DNA from 2 places in the Paraburkholderia sp. EB58 genome. Region 2 is predicted to be linked to the other one. Evidence: predicted binding sites of a transcription regulator. Region 2 holds the regulator's gene; the other holds the start of a gene.
What was found. Region 2 encodes LexA, which represses DNA repair genes until DNA is damaged. Its sites were predicted from a motif close to ACTGTATNNNNATACAGT; they were not measured.

Region 1 (7,587 bases), on a different contig from region 2:
ATTCCTTGAAATTCCGTCTGCTGCAAGTCAAGCGGGTTCAACCGCTGACGCCTCACCTGATTCGCGTGACTTTTACCGGCGACGATCTGCACGACTTCGAATCGGCGTCGTTCGACGATCACATCAAGGTTTTCTTTCCGGCGCCGGGTGCCGACAAGCCGGTGCTGCCGAGCGCGGGGCCGAACGGCCCGGTGTTCCCGGAAGACCAGCCGCGGCCGGTGGCGCGCGACTTCACGCCACGCCGCTACGACCGCGCAGCGCGCGAACTGGATATCGAATTCGCCATGCACGAGGCCGGGCGGGCTGCGAGCTGGGCCGCCCAGGCCAAGGTCGGACAGTATCTGGGCATCGGCGGCCCGCGCGGTTCGCTGTTGATTCCGACCGGCTTCGACTGGCATCTGCTGATCGGCGACGAAACCGCGCTGCCCGCTATTGCGCGCCGCCTGAAGGAACTGCCAGCGGGTACACGTGTGGCGGCCATTCTGGAAGTTGCCGATCCGTCGGCGCGCATGGACTTCGACACCGAGGCCGAGCTGCATGCCGTGTGGCGCTACCGCAGCGAATCGCCGTATCGCGGCGACGCGCTGCTGCAGGCGGTACGCGAGACGTATCTGCCGGAGGGCGAAGGCTACGTCTGGGCCGCGGGCGAATCCGCCACCATGCGCGCGGTGCGGTACCACCTGTGCACTGAACGGGGCGTCGACAAATCGCGCATCCGTGCGGCGAGCTACTGGAAAGAGGGTGCCGTAGCGGTCCACGAAAACCTCGACGACTGAACCCGCGCGGTGCCCGTTGCCAGCCAGCCGGCTGGCCTTACTTTATCAAGGACACCTACCGATGTACTCCATCAGCACCCGGCACGAACGCCGCCTCTTATGGCTGCTCGCGCTAACGCAGTTCACCATCATCATGGACTTCATGATCATGATGCCGTTGGGCCCGCAGATCATGCATAGCTTCGGCATTGCGCCGGCCGCCTTCGCGACCGCGGTGTCGGCCTATTCGTGGTGCTCGGGACTCTCGGGCCTGTTCGCCGCCACCTACATTGACCGTTTCGACCGGCGCAAGCTGCTGCTGACAATCTATGCGCTGTTCGCGCTGTCCAATCTGGGATGTGCGCTGGCCAGCAGCTATCCGCTGCTGCTCGCGGCGCGCGCGTTTGCGGGCATCAGCGGCGGCGTGCTGGGCTCGGTGATCATGGCAATCGTCGGCGACGTGATTCCGGTCCAGCGGCGCGGTGCGGCCACCGGCACCATCATGACCGCGTTCTCGCTGGCCGCGATTGCCGGCGTGCCAGCCGGTGTGATGCTCGGGGCACACTTCAACTGGGCTGCACCATTCGTGCTGCTGGTGGTGCTCTCCGTGCTGATCTGGTTTGGCGGCTCGCTGATCGTACCGTCGCTCGCCGAGCATCTGAGCCGCCGGCCGCCGCCGTTGCGCCAGGTGTTGCCCGACCTCATGCGCCTGCTTGGCAATCCGCGCCACCTGAATGCGTTTGCGCTCACCTTCATGATCATGGTGTCGCATATGCTGGTGATTCCGTTTATCGCGCCGATGCTGGTCCTCAACCATGGTGTGCCGCCCGCGCATCTGTCGTGGATGTATATGGGCGGAGGCTTCGCGACGTTCTTCACCTCGCGCGCGGTCGGGCGCCTCGCCGACCGCTACGGCAAGCACCGGGTGTTTCGCATCGCCGCCCTGCTGTCGATGCTGCCGGTGCTGTTCGTGACTCATCTGCCCGACCTGCCGTTCGTGGCCGTCGTGCTGTTCTTTCCGTTCTTTATGGTGGCGATGTCCGGACGGATGGTGCCGATGCAGGCTTTGCTCACCACGGTTCCGGAGCCCTCGCGGCGCGGCGCGTTTCTCAGCGCCAACAGCGCGCTGCAGGCACTCGGAACCGGTTGTGGCGCATGGCTTGGCGGCCTGATGCTGACCAATACGCCGAGCGGGCAAATTGCCGGCTACGGCACCGTCGGCTGGGTGGCCGTAGCGATGACGATGGTGGGCGTGCTGTGGGTCGGTCGCGTGAAGGCTGCGGCAGATAAGACGCCGGCGCCTGCCGCTGCGGAACTCGGCCCGGAGTCGCTTGGCGAGGCCTGAACGCCGTTTGGTGAATGCTTAAGCAGACCGTGACGTGGCGCCAAGCATCCCTAAGGGCTGGCAGATTTATCCCGGCGACGAAGGCTATTCTCGGCGTCCCGCTGCATCCTCAACGGGAAATGGCAACTCTTGCTGAATGACCACACGTTCGTGCGGCTCGTTGCTGGCAACAGTCAGGGCACTCACGCGAACGCCGATCAGACGCAGCCTTCGATCGAGGACGATACGTTTGAGACACTCGGTGGCTGCGTGCCGTATCGACGCTGCATCAGCGGTTGAGACAGGCAGTGTCACGTCTCTCGTGACCGTCTTGAAATCCGCGAACTTGATCTTGATACCGACGGTGCGCCCGACGTAGCCCTTACGAGTCAAATCGTCAGCAACGCGGGTACACAATCCAGTGAATGCAACAGACAGTGTGGGGCGATCCTGACGCGGATGCATGTCGCGTTCGAAGGTTGTCTCGCGGCTCATTGACTTCGGTTCTGAACTTACCACGACGGGCCGCTCATCGAAGCCTTGTGCGACCTCCGCAAGCCACGCCGAATAGCTTCGCCCAAAGTGTTCCTGAAGCAGACCGAGGTCCGCTTTCGCCAACTCGCCGACCGTCGAAATACCCACCGCCGCGAGCCGCTCCGTTGCCTTTGGACCGATACCGTTGACTTTCTTCACCGGCAACGGCCAGACGCGCAGTGGCACGTCTTGAGGCGTCAGGATCGTCAGGCCGTCCGGCTTGTCGAGTTCCGAGCCGATCTTGGCGAGGAGCTTATTGGGCGCGACGCAGATCGAGCACGTCAGCCCTGTGGCCTCATTCACGGCACGCTTGATGCGCGCGGCGATGTCGCGCGGCTCGCCGGGGAGATCAGTCAGATCGATATAGATTTCGTCGATGCCGCGGTCTTCGATTCGTTGCGTGAACGCGGCGACCGCTGATTTGAACAGTCGCGAATAGTGGCGATACGAATCGAAGTCTGTGGGTAGCAACACTGCGTCAGGCGCAAGCTGAGCCGCCTTCATCATCCCCATCGCAGAGAACACACCGAGCGCCCTTGCTTCGTAGGTCGAGGTTGTGACGACGCCGCGACCGGCGTAATCGCGAAGCCGTGCGAACCTCCGGCTGCCGTCGGGCAGAAGCTCTGGCGCTGCATTCCTACCCCCGCCGATCACCACGGGCCGCCCGCGCAACTCCGGGTATCGCAACAATTCAACGGATGCGTAGAACGCGTCCATGTCCAGGTGCGCGATGCGGCGGGCTTCAGAAATCATGGGCTGCTGAAAGGGAACCTGTGCGACTAAAGGGTGGCCGCGCCTCCGTGCATAAGGGCAAGGATGGAAGGCAGTGGCCGAGCTTGGCTGATACCGATTATACCTGTTCATCCATACAGTATGCAGCCGGCTCGGATGAACAACAAATCGTCGACTCCCGTACCTCGCCTGCGCTGCAGTGAGGCTTCGCACGCTACGAAGTGAATGGCATTGCCCGTTCAGCGGCCTTTGCGGTCGCTCAATCTATGAGCGCCGCTGTGGCATAGACTGCTGTGTGCCGCCGGATCAAAAGTTGCTTTTCCCGTGAAATTCCGTGGGAAAGATGGCTTGCGACTGGAACATCCCGTGTCCTTGAAAGCGGCATTCCATCCACCCGTTGTTTAGGTTCGTCGAAGAGTTCTCACCATGGAATATGTCGAAAGCCTGCGTGTTTTCCGCTCGGTGGTCGAGTTGAGGAGCTTCACCCGAGCGGCGGATATTCATGGGCTGGCCCGGCCAGCGGTGTCGCGCGCAATAGCGGGGCTTGAAGAGCGGATGGGGTGCCGGCTATTGAACCGGACCACCCGGCAGATCTCGCTCACCGAAGCGGCGGAGCGATTCTACGAAGGCTGCGTGCGCATCCTGGATGACCTGGATGCACTCGAGGCGGACGTAGCAAACCAGACACGCAAAGCAAGCGGCGTTTTACGCCTTGTCTCCCATACAACCGCGACGCTCACCCGGCTGGTTCCCTTGATCGCCGGATTCAAACGGGCTCATCCGGATGTCACGCTGGATGTCACGCTGACAGAGCGGCCCGTCGACCTGGTTGCCGACGGATACGACCTTGGCATCGTCGTTCCGTACATGGTGACGAGCGAAACAACGGTCGTACGCCTGCTCGAGCGAATTCCGGTTGTCATCGTCGCAACACCAGCGTATCTGCAAGCCTCGTCAATACCGCAACACCCATCGGGCCTGGCCAATCATCTTTTTGTGGCAATGTCGCCATCGATTCGTCGCGCCTGCATCAACTTCCGCAATGGTGAGCATGACCTGAGCGTGCCCTTTCGCTTCGACGTTTCGTCGAACAGTCCCACCTTCAACCGCGAAATGGTGTTGCAAGGCTTCGGCATTGGCGTCGTGCCCGCCGACCTTGCAGAGAATGAATTGACATCGGGAAAGCTCATCCGCCTGCTCACCGATTTCCAGCTCGTCGAGGAGAGCATCGAAATTCGCCTGGCTTACAGTAACCGTACGCTGCTGCCCGCCAAGGTGCGCGCGTTTATCGACTATGCGGCCGCCTCTTTTGCGGCGGCGGCGCCATCGCGGTAACCGGGTAAAAAGACCTGCGAAACACGTCATTGGTACGCGGAACGGCAACAAACTGATACCCCTGCCCGTATCGCTTCGCGGCGACCGTTCCACTAATCTGTGCACATGCACTCAAACGATCTTACCGACGACGACTGTTTCGCCCTTCGGCAGGCCTCTCGACACATTTCGAAGCTTTACGAGCACCACCTGTCCGAGGCCGGCATCACGCCCACGCAGTTCAGCATTCTCAGGACATTGGGCCGTTGTCCGAATCTGACCATGGCCGAACTGGCCAAGGCGATGATGATGGACAGAACGACTCTCGTCCGGGCGCTTAAGCCCCTGCTCCGGCGTGCCCTGGTGGCCACACCGGCTGAAGGGCAAAGCAACCGGCGACTGCGCGTCGTACTCACCAGGAAAGGGTCTGCGAAGCATGAGGAAGCGGCGCCTCACTGGGCAGCTGCGCAGGCCAGCTTCGAACGTAGCTTTGGCCAGCAGCAAGCAGCTTATCTGCGAAATGAACTGTTCCGCATGACGAGCGACCTGTCCGAAAGCTAAGCACAAAGCAACAAACTGATGCACTTCCGCGCATTGATACGTGAATATCCGAACACCATCGTGTGCATATGCACTATCAACCGTGCGAAGACATGTTCCCCAGATAAGCAAAGGAAATCGAAACCATGATGAATCACTACCGACCCCAGTTGCGGGCGAGCGCATGGGCGGCCTCAATAGCCGCGGCGGTAGCGGCGCTCAGCCTCGCCGGATGCGTCAACTACTCCGGCATCAAGAGCGACAAGCAGATCGAGCCTCCTGCAAAGCTCGAGACGCAACAGAGTTTGCCCGCCGAGGGCGGACAGTGGCCTGCAATGGATTGGGCCAAACAGTTCGGCGATCCACAACTGCCGGCATTGATCGAAGAGGCCTTACAGGCTAATCCAACCATCGACCAGGCACGCGCCCGCATTGAGAAAGCATCGTCCTATGTCGGCAGCGCCAACTCGACCCTCTACCCGAATGTGACAGGCAGCTATGCATGGACGCGTCAGCTTTATACCGGCAACGGCATCGTTCCGCCTCCGTACAACGGCACGTGGCAGAGCGAGAACAACGTGCTCGCCAGTGCTTCGTTTGACCTCGACCTGTGGGGCAAGAATCGCGAGAAGCTTCGTCAGGCCGTGTCGCAGGAAAAGGTAGCCGACGCCGAAGCCGAGGAGGTGCGCATCTCACTGGCCGCTTCGGTGGCAAGCACGTACAACCATCTTGCGCAACTCTATGCGTTGCGTGATATCGAGGTCCGCGAAGTCAAGAATCGCGAGGATATCGGGCATATCACGGATGGACGCGTTGGCGCGGGACTCGACACCAACGTGGAACGGCAGACGGCAACTGGCGAAACCGCGACGAGCCGCTCCAGCGTCAGCGACCTCGACGGACAGATCACGACCGTACGCTACCAGTTGGGCGCCCTGCTCGGCCAGGGGCCCGACCGCGGCCTCAGGATTGCCAATCCGTCGCTTGGAGAGGGCGCCAGCGTCGCACTTCCCGACAACCTTCCCGCCGACCTGCTTTCGCGTCGCCCCGACATCGTTGCGGCCTTCTGGCAGGTGGATGCCGCCACTCACGACATGAAGGAAGCGAAGGCTGAGTTTTATCCAGACGTCAATCTTTCCGCAGCGGCAGGACTCGATGCGTTTGGCTGGGGCCGGCTGCTTACGGCCGGAAGCCGGACGATTCAGGCAGGACCGGCGATTCATCTTCCCATCTTCGATGCCGGGGCCCTGCGCTCGCAACTCAAGGGCCGCTATGCAGATTTCGATTACGACATCGCTACGTACAACCAAACGTTGATTAACGCGTTATCCGACGTTGCCACGCAGGTCACGCAGATTCACTCGACCGACCGTCAACTGGTCGACGCACGGCAGGCGCTCGATGCGCAGACCAAGGCGTATCAGCTCGCCATCGTTCGATACAAGGCGGGTTTGACCCAGCAACTTCAGGTGCTGAACGCGGACGACAACCGGCTGGCAGCCGAAACGGCCGTCGTCAATCTCGAGATGGGTCGCCGCAACATGCAGATCGGACTGGTCAAGGCACTGGGCGGCGGATTCGATGCCTCGCGCGCAGGCCTTGCGGCGAGTGCAGAGACACCGATTCCTACGCCTTCCGATGGCGCGGCAACTAACTGAACGATCCGATCGGCCTTCAGGCACAACGGCCTGATGGAGTACATCAAACTTTATTGGAGCTACAAATGAACGCACCTCAGTCACCTTCCGGTAAAGAGCCGGAAAAAAAGCCCGGCAAACGCAAACTCCTGCTCTCGCTGCTTGTCGCTTCCCTTGCAATCGCAGGCGCTGCGTACGGCGCCTATTATTTCCTCGACGCCCGTTTCCACGTGGATACCGACGATGCATACGTCAACGGCAACGTCGTACAAATCACACCTCAGGTCACGGGCACCGTCATCGCGGTGAATGCCGACAACACGCAGGTCGTGAAAAAGGGCGAACCGGTCGTCCAGATCGACCCGGCCGATGCAAAGATCGCACTGCAACAGGCGGAGGCCAATCTGGGGCAGACCGTGCGCCAGATACATGGCCTGTATGTCGACGATGACAAATATCGCGCCGATATCGCGCAACGTCAGTCGGATCTCTCGAAGGCACAGGACGATCTGCGGCGCCGGCTTTCCACCGGCATGACCGGGGCCGTGTCGGACGAAGAAATCTCGCATGCCCGCGACGCCGTCAGGTCGGCTCAAGCCGCGCTCGACGCGGCCCGGCAGCAGCTTGGTGCCAATCGCGCACTGACGGCCAACACGTCGGTCGAGAAGCATCCCGATGTCATGGCAAGCGCCGCCCACGTTCGCGATGCGTACCTGGCTTACGCCCGCACCACGTTGCCGGCGCCCGTGAC
Region 2 (7,587 bases):
CCTTCGAAACCGGCCGCCGCCGCAACCGGCAACGCAGCGCCGTCTACCACGAAACCGTGCTGATCCACCGTGCCGCGCAGCCGGTTGGCCGCGCCTAGAAACTCGTAGACAAACGAGGTCTGCGGATGATCGTACACGTCCTGAGGACTCCCCACCTGTTCCACATGACCGCGGTTCATCACGACGATGCGGTCCGCGACCTCCAACGCTTCTTCCTGGTCGTGCGTCACGAAGATCGTCGAGATATGCAGATCGTCGTGCAAACGGCGCAGCCAGCCACGCAGTTCCTTGCGGACCTTCGCGTCCAACGCGCCGAACGGTTCGTCCAGCAACAACACCTTGGGCTCGACGGCGAGCGCACGCGCCAGCGCAATCCGCTGACGTTGCCCGCCCGAGAGCTCCGACGGATAGCGTTGCGCCAGCCAATCCAGTTGCACGAGCTTCAGCAACTCATGCACCTTCTCGCGGATCACCGCCTCCGACGGCCGCTCCTTGCGCGGTTTCACGCGCAGGCCGAAGGCGACGTTCTCGAACACGGTCATATGACGGAACAGCGCGTAATGCTGAAACACGAAACCGACCTGCCGCTCGCGTGCGCCCACCGTCGCGACGTCCTGTCCTTGTAACACGACCTGACCCGAGTCCGCATATTCGAGCCCGGCGATCACGCGCAACAGCGTGGTCTTGCCACAACCCGACGGCCCGAGCAGCGCAACCAGTTCGCCCGGCGGAAAGTCGAGCGAGACGTTATCGAGCGCAGTGAAATCGCCAAAGCGCTTTTGCAGGTTACGGACGGTGATACCCATTGATTACTCCTGCGTCGGCGCAAGCGCCATTGAAGACTTTGAAGTTGTGGGGCCGGCGTGCGCGGGTACATCACGCGCGGCCGCCAGTTCCGCCGACATATGGCGCTCGGCGAGCAGCTTGAGGCCCAGCGTCACGAGCGCGAGTAGCGCGAGCAATGACGCCACGGCAAACGCCGCCGAAAAGTTATATTCGTTGTAGAGGATTTCGACATGCAACGGGATCGTGTCGGTCTGGCCGCGAATATGGCCTGAAACCACCGAAACCGCGCCGAACTCGCCCATCGCCCGTGCATTACACAGGATCACGCCGTACAACAGACCCCACTTGACGTTCGGCAAGGTGACACGCCGGAACGTTTGCCAACCGGAAGCGCCGAGCACGTGGGCGGCTTCCTCTTCGTCGTTACCTTGTGCCTGCATCAGCGGAATCAACTCACGCGCGACGAACGGGAACGTCACGAAAATCGTCGCCAGCACGATGCCTGGTACTGCGAAGATGATCTGGATGTTGTGATCCTGCAGCCACGGGCCGAACCAGCCTTGCGCGCCGAACAGCAGCACGTAGACGAGACCGGAGACGACCGGCGAGACGGAGAACGGCAGGTCGATCAGAGTCGTCAGGAGCGCCTTGCCCTTGAATTCAAACTTCGCGATACACCAGGAGGCGGCGAGCCCGAAAACCAGGTTCAACGGTACTGCGATCGCGGCGGTCAAGAGCGTCAGCTTGATGGCGGAGACGGCATCGGGATCGGCGAGCGCTTCGAAGTAAAAGCCGATGCCCTTGCTCAACGCCTGATAGAACACCGCGACGAGCGGGACCACCAGAAACAGCGCGAGAAACAGCAGCGCGATGCCGGTGAGCACCCAGCGCACGAGCCGCGGTTCGGTCACGGGATCGGCACGGCGAGCCGCATCCGAAGCGGCACGCTGTACGGGCGGCAGCGGCGGGAGCGCAGCGGAATCCTGGCTCATTGCGCACCTCCTGCAGTGCCCGTCGTAATCGTTGTGGCGGTCGCAATGGGCAGTGCCGGTCCGGCCGCGCCACGGCGCGTGCGACGCTGCAGATACCACTGCAACGTGTTGATCAAAAGCAGCATGAGGAACGACACGACCAGCATCACCACCGCCAGAGCGGTTGCCCCGGCGTAGTCGTACTGTTCGAGCTTCGTGATGATCAGGAGCGAGGTGATCTCCGATTTCATCGGCACGTTCCCGGCAATGAAGATCACCGAGCCGTATTCGCCCAGTGCCCGCGCGAAGGCCAAAGCGAAACCGGTCAGCAGCGCCGGCAACACGGCAGGCAGGACGACGCGGCGAAACGTCAGCCAGCGCGATGCACCGAGGCACGCGGCGGCTTCTTCCTGCTCGCGCTCGAACTCTTCGAGCACCGGTTGCACAGTGCGCACCACGAACGGCAGGCCGATGAAGGTCAACGCAACCAGCACGCCAGCGGGCGTAAACGCAATCTTGATGCCGAGCGGCTCAAGAAACTGGCCGATCCAGCCGTTGCCTGCATACACCGCCGCGAGTGAAATGCCTGCGACCGAAGTGGGCAACGCGAACGGCAGATCCACGACAGCGTCGACCAGACGCTTGAACGGGAACGAATAACGCACCAGCACCCAGGCGACCAGAAAACCGAACACCGCATTGATCAACGCGCCGCCGAGCGCGGAGAAAAAGGTCAGCCGGTACGACGCCAGCACGCGCGGCGAGGCCACGGCGCGCACGAACTGGGACCAGTCGAGCGAGGCCGTCTTGAGAAAGGTCGCCGCGAGCGGAATCAGTACCACGAGGCTCAGATACGCCACCGTGATGCCGAGCGTCAGGCCGAAGCCGGGTAACGCGCTTGGCTTGCGGAAGGTCAACGTCGTCATGCAGGATGCTCTATCAGGGTAAAAATCGCTGCGGCCACCGTGGGCCAAACGTGCGGCCCAAATCGGTGACCAAAAGCACGCCACAAGGGCGTGCCGGATTGCGTTCTACGGATTGCGCCTTACTGCGGCGAGTAGATCGAATCAAACACACCGCCATCCGCAAAGTGAGTCTTCTGCGCATTCGCCCAGCCGCCGAACGAGTCATCCACCGTGTACAGCTTCAGCTTCGGAAACTTCGCGGTCAGTGCAGTCGGCACCTTGTCCGAACGCGGCCGGTAGAAATTCTCGGCTGCGATTTCCTGGCCTTGCTCGCTATAGAGGAAGTTCAGGTATGCCTCGGCCAGCTTGCGGGTGCCGTGCTTGTCCACCACTTTGTCGACCACCGCCACCGGCGGCTCGGCCAGAATGCTCACCGACGGCACGACGATCTCGAACTTGTCCGGACCGAATTCCTTCAACGACAGGAACGCCTCGTTTTCCCAGGCAATCAGCACGTCGCCGATGCCGCGTTGCACGAAGCTCGTGGTCGCACCACGCGCGCCCGAGTCGAGCACGCCGGCGTTCTTATAGAGCTTCGAGACGAAATCCTTGGCCTTCTGATCGTTGCCGCCCGGCTGATGCTCGGCATACGCCCATGCCGCCAGATAGTTCCAGCGCGCGCCGCCTGAGGTCTTCGGGTTCGGCGTGACGATCGACACGCCCGGCTTCACCAGGTCGTCCCAGTCCTTGATGTGCTTCGGATTGCCCTTGCGCACGAGGAACACGATCGTCGAGGTGTACGGTGCCGCGTTGTCCGGAAGGCGCTTTTGCCAGCCCTTGTCGACGAGGCCCTTGCTGGCGAGCGCGTCGATGTCGTAAGCCAGCGCCAACGTCACGACGTCCGCCTGCAGGCCGTCGAGCACCGAGCGCGCCTGTGCGCCCGAGCCGCCGTGCGACTGCTTGAACGTGATCGTCTCGCCGGTTTGCGCCTTCCATTGTTTGCCGAACGCCTGATTGACCTGCTGGTACAGCTCGCGCGTCGGGTCATAGGACACGTTGAGCAGCGTCGTATCCGCCGCGGCCGTCTGGGCCACCAGACCGAGTGCCGCTGCGGCGCCTAACGCCAGCACCGTGATGAGTTTCCTGGTCTTGCCTGCGAGCCCCGTGCCCTGATCGATCATCCACCTTCTCCGCGTTGTGGTTGGTTGGGACAGCGCGTCCCGTGTTGTATGTGTCGAGCTGGAGGCCAGTCTATCGAAGGGCTTTCATCATTAAAAATAATGTTTCTTCATTTTTTAATACGCAAAAGTGGTAATGACAGCCAGACGCGGCGTTGCGGCACGAAAACGGCTGTTCCGACGCCCGAAACCGGCGCTTCAACGACACCCAGGGACACGAACTTAAAGTAAAGCTTGAATTGCGCCGAATACTGTATAAAAATACAGTCACCTGTCTATCCATACAGTGGCGCCATGACCAAACTCACCGCACGACAGCAAGAAGTTTTCGATCTGATCCGCCGGGCTATCGAACGCACCGGCTTTCCGCCCACCCGCGCGGAGATCGCCGCCGAACTGGGCTTCAGCTCAGCCAACTCGGCGGAGGAGCATCTGCGGGCGCTGGCCCGCAAGGGCGTGATCGAACTCGCTGCGGGCGCTTCGCGCGGCATCCGGCTGCTGCTCGCCGGTCAGGACGACTCGCCGCACCAGTTCACGCTGCCGCACGCCAGCATCATGCAGTTGTCGCTGCCCCTGATCGGCCGGGTGGCCGCGGGTAGCCCGATCCTCGCGCAGGAACATATCTCGCAGCATTACGCCTGCGACCCGGCGCTGTTCTCGAGCAAGCCGGACTACCTGCTGAAGGTACGCGGGCTGTCCATGCGCGACGCCGGCATTTTCGACGGCGATCTGCTTGCCGTGCAGAAGAAAAGCGAAGCAAAAGACGGCCAGATCATCGTTGCGCGGCTGGGCGACGACGTGACGGTCAAGCGTCTCAAGCGCCGGCCGAATGGAATCGAGCTGATCGCCGAGAACCCCGATTACGAAAACATCTTCGTTCAGGCCGGCAGTGCGGAATTCGCATTGGAAGGCATCGCGGTTGGGCTGATCCGCCCGTCCGAGTTCTGAACCCTGCTCTGAACAACGCCTGGAGAGACTCATGGAACGCCTTGCCCGCCTGCTGCCCTTCCGCCAGTTTGGTCGTCTGCGCCATTTGCGCAGCCTCGTGCCGTGCGCACCGATCGAGGCGTCCAGCGCCACGCCTTCGTTATTCGACGTAGCGGCGCCGCAGACCTCAACCTTGCCGTCGGCGCTGCCGGCCTTTGCGCGGGTCTCGCTGAATTCAGGGCTCAATACAGCAGAACCGGCCCGGCGCGCGCCGGTGCGGGTCTACCACGGCCCGTCGCGTCTCATCATGGTCGGCACCGTCGACGCGGTGTGCCGGATGATCGACCGTTGCATCGCGGAAGAACGGGCCGGCGTGCAAAACGCGCTGTTCGAGTAAGGGCTGTATCGCGGACGGCCCGGAAGCCCGGGCTGATCTCTCTTCGGGTTCGGCATCATGCGTTGTAGATGAGCGCCGGGCAAAGCTGGCAAGAAGGTGGCATCGGGTGAAATCGCCAGGATCGCGTGAAGCTTGCGGGGATCGTTTTCCTGCGGCAGCGGTCCACGTTAGATCACCTACAGCGGAGAATCTCGCCCGATGGCTGTTTCAACACCTGCAAAACGCGGCTCTTCGCGGCCGCTGATCGTTGTACTCGTGGTGATTGCGGTCGTGGCCGTGCTGGGGTACGGCTATGCGTCGCCCTATCTCGCGCTTGATCGCCTGAAGCGCGCCGCCGATGCGCGAGATGCGCAGACCGTCAGCGAGTACGTGGACTATCCAGCATTCCGCGAAAGCCTGAAAGAACAGATTGGCGGCTTGTTGACGAGGCGGCTCGAAGCGCGCGCGAACGGCAATCCGCTCGCAGCCATAGGGGCAATGATCGGCATAGCGCTGATTGGTCCCTTGGTTGACGCCTATGCCACCCCCGACGGCGTGGCCGCGCTACTGAACGGCATGCCGCCACGCGGCGATCTCACCCAGCGTCCGCCTGCTCACCAGAATACTGGCGCCAATACGCCTGCCGGCCCGGCAGATACAACACCGGCCCCCGCAGCGCCCGCGCCGGGCAATACAACCACACCGCCGCAACCGCCGCAACCGCCGCAAACCACGGCAGGCTACCGCAGCATCAACGCATTCGCCGTCACGTATCAACACGGCGTCGGCGATGCGCGCTATTCCGCCATTCTGCGGCGCGAAGGGCTGTTTACGTGGAAGCTGGCTGCGGTAGAGCTGAACGCGAACTGAATGCGAGTTGAGGGCGCGCTAAACAGTGAGTCAGCGCGCTTCCAATCTTGTCCACCCTGTTCCGCTCTACGCCGACTCAGGCCGCCTCAGCCGCTTGCTGCTGCTCCTGCACCGACGAGCACGCCACCAGAATGCTGCACGAGACCCGGTCGAGCAGAGGCGTATTGCCCGCCCCCATCCACCAGCGCGACAGGCCGGTGCGGCATCGGTGGCCAACCACCACTAGATCCACTTGCAGCTCGTTAGCCAGGTTGGCGATTTCGTCGATCGGGTGGCCGAACGCAAAATGGCCTTGCGCGGTGACACCGCGCTCGGTGAGCCAGTCGACCCCTTCCTGGAGGATGTCGCGGGCGGTCTTTTCGAAGCTGCCACAGGCCACGTCGGTCAACAGCCCCGCGCTCTGCGCGATGCTCGAGCGCATATCGACCACCGACAGCAGATGCGTTTCCGCTTTGAGGTCTAGCGCCAGATCGGCGCCGCAACGCAGGGCCTTGCGGCCTTCGCGCGAGCCGTCGTAGCACAACAGGATTTTCTTGTAGCTCGCCATGTGGTTCTCCCTACCGCGTTCATCGCGGTTCTGTCCTAATCATGGTGCGCCGCAATTCAGCATGCAAGGGATGGAAAACGCTAACTAAATGCTAACGAAGCACTCATTGCATGAGAGCCGCTAAACGCATCATGCCGCAGCGCAAGAACCCGCACCCTCGCAGTGCATCAGCGTCAACAGCCGCGCGCCGATGCCCTAGAATGGGCAGCCTCACCGGCCGTTCACGTCTTTCGGAATCCCTATTGACCTATGTCTGAATCCGCCATTGAATTCCTGCAGGTCCATAAGCGCTATGCCGGTAAGACCGTCGTCGACGGCCTGTCGTTCCACGTCCAGCAAGGCGAGTGTTTCGGCCTGCTCGGACCGAACGGTGCGGGCAAGACCACCACGCTGCGCATGCTGCTCGGCATTGCGGCACCGGATGCCGGCACGATTCGCCTGTGCGGCGAGCCGATCCCGGCACGCTCGCGTTTCGCGCGGGCGCGCGTCGGTGTCGTCCCCCAGTTCGACAATCTCGATCCGGACTTCACGGTGCGCGAGAACCTGCTGGTGTTCGGCCGCTACTTCGGCATGAGTGCGGCGCAGACCCGCGCCATGGTGCCGTCGCTGCTCGAATTCGCCCGCCTCGAAAGCAAGGCGGACGCGCGTGTCGGTGAGCTGTCCGGCGGCATGAAGCGGCGCCTGACGCTGGCCCGCGCGCTCGTCAACGATCCGGACGTGCTGATCATGGATGAGCCCACCACTGGGCTCGACCCTCAGGCGCGCCATCTGATCTGGGAGCGGTTGCGCTCGCTGCTCGCGCGCGGCAAAACCATTCTCCTGACCACGCACTTCATGGAAGAAGCGGAGCGGCTCTGTCACCGCCTGTGCGTGATCGAGGAAGGACGCAAGATTGCGGAAGGCGCGCCGAATGAACTGATCGCCTCGGAAATCGGCTGCGACGTGATCGAAATCTACGGTCCGGATCCCATCGCCTTGCGCGACGAACTGGCGCCGCTTGCGGAACGCACCGAGATCAGCGGCGAGA

Region 1: dinB (DNA polymerase IV) is a predicted target of LexA. The motif match lies at 3,469-3,486, and genes of this name have one in related genera.

What each region holds. Positions count from the first base shown of each region.
Region 1 covers NZ_JBNDMQ010000009.1:182,776-190,362, reverse strand. The annotation lists gene P3T40_RS15730 (siderophore-interacting protein) at 1-776, shown strand, start outside; gene P3T40_RS15725 (MFS transporter) at 838-2,100, shown strand; gene dinB (DNA polymerase IV) at 2,185-3,366, opposite strand; gene P3T40_RS15715 (LysR family transcriptional regulator) at 3,772-4,680, shown strand; gene P3T40_RS15710 (MarR family winged helix-turn-helix transcriptional regulator) at 4,786-5,220, shown strand; gene P3T40_RS15705 (efflux transporter outer membrane subunit) at 5,349-6,857, shown strand; gene P3T40_RS15700 (HlyD family efflux transporter periplasmic adaptor subunit) at 6,923-7,587, shown strand, end outside.
Region 2 covers NZ_JBNDMQ010000028.1:11,230-18,816, reverse strand. The annotation lists gene P3T40_RS31530 (sulfate/molybdate ABC transporter ATP-binding protein) at 1-806, opposite strand, end outside; gene cysW (sulfate ABC transporter permease subunit CysW) at 810-1,778, opposite strand; gene cysT (sulfate ABC transporter permease subunit CysT) at 1,775-2,683, opposite strand; gene P3T40_RS31515 (sulfate ABC transporter substrate-binding protein) at 2,803-3,843, opposite strand; gene lexA (transcriptional repressor LexA) at 4,135-4,788, shown strand; gene P3T40_RS31505 (hypothetical protein) at 4,820-5,164, shown strand; gene P3T40_RS31500 (DUF2939 domain-containing protein) at 5,363-6,013, shown strand; gene P3T40_RS31495 (universal stress protein) at 6,090-6,560, opposite strand; gene nodI (nodulation factor ABC transporter ATP-binding protein NodI) at 6,810-7,587, shown strand, end outside.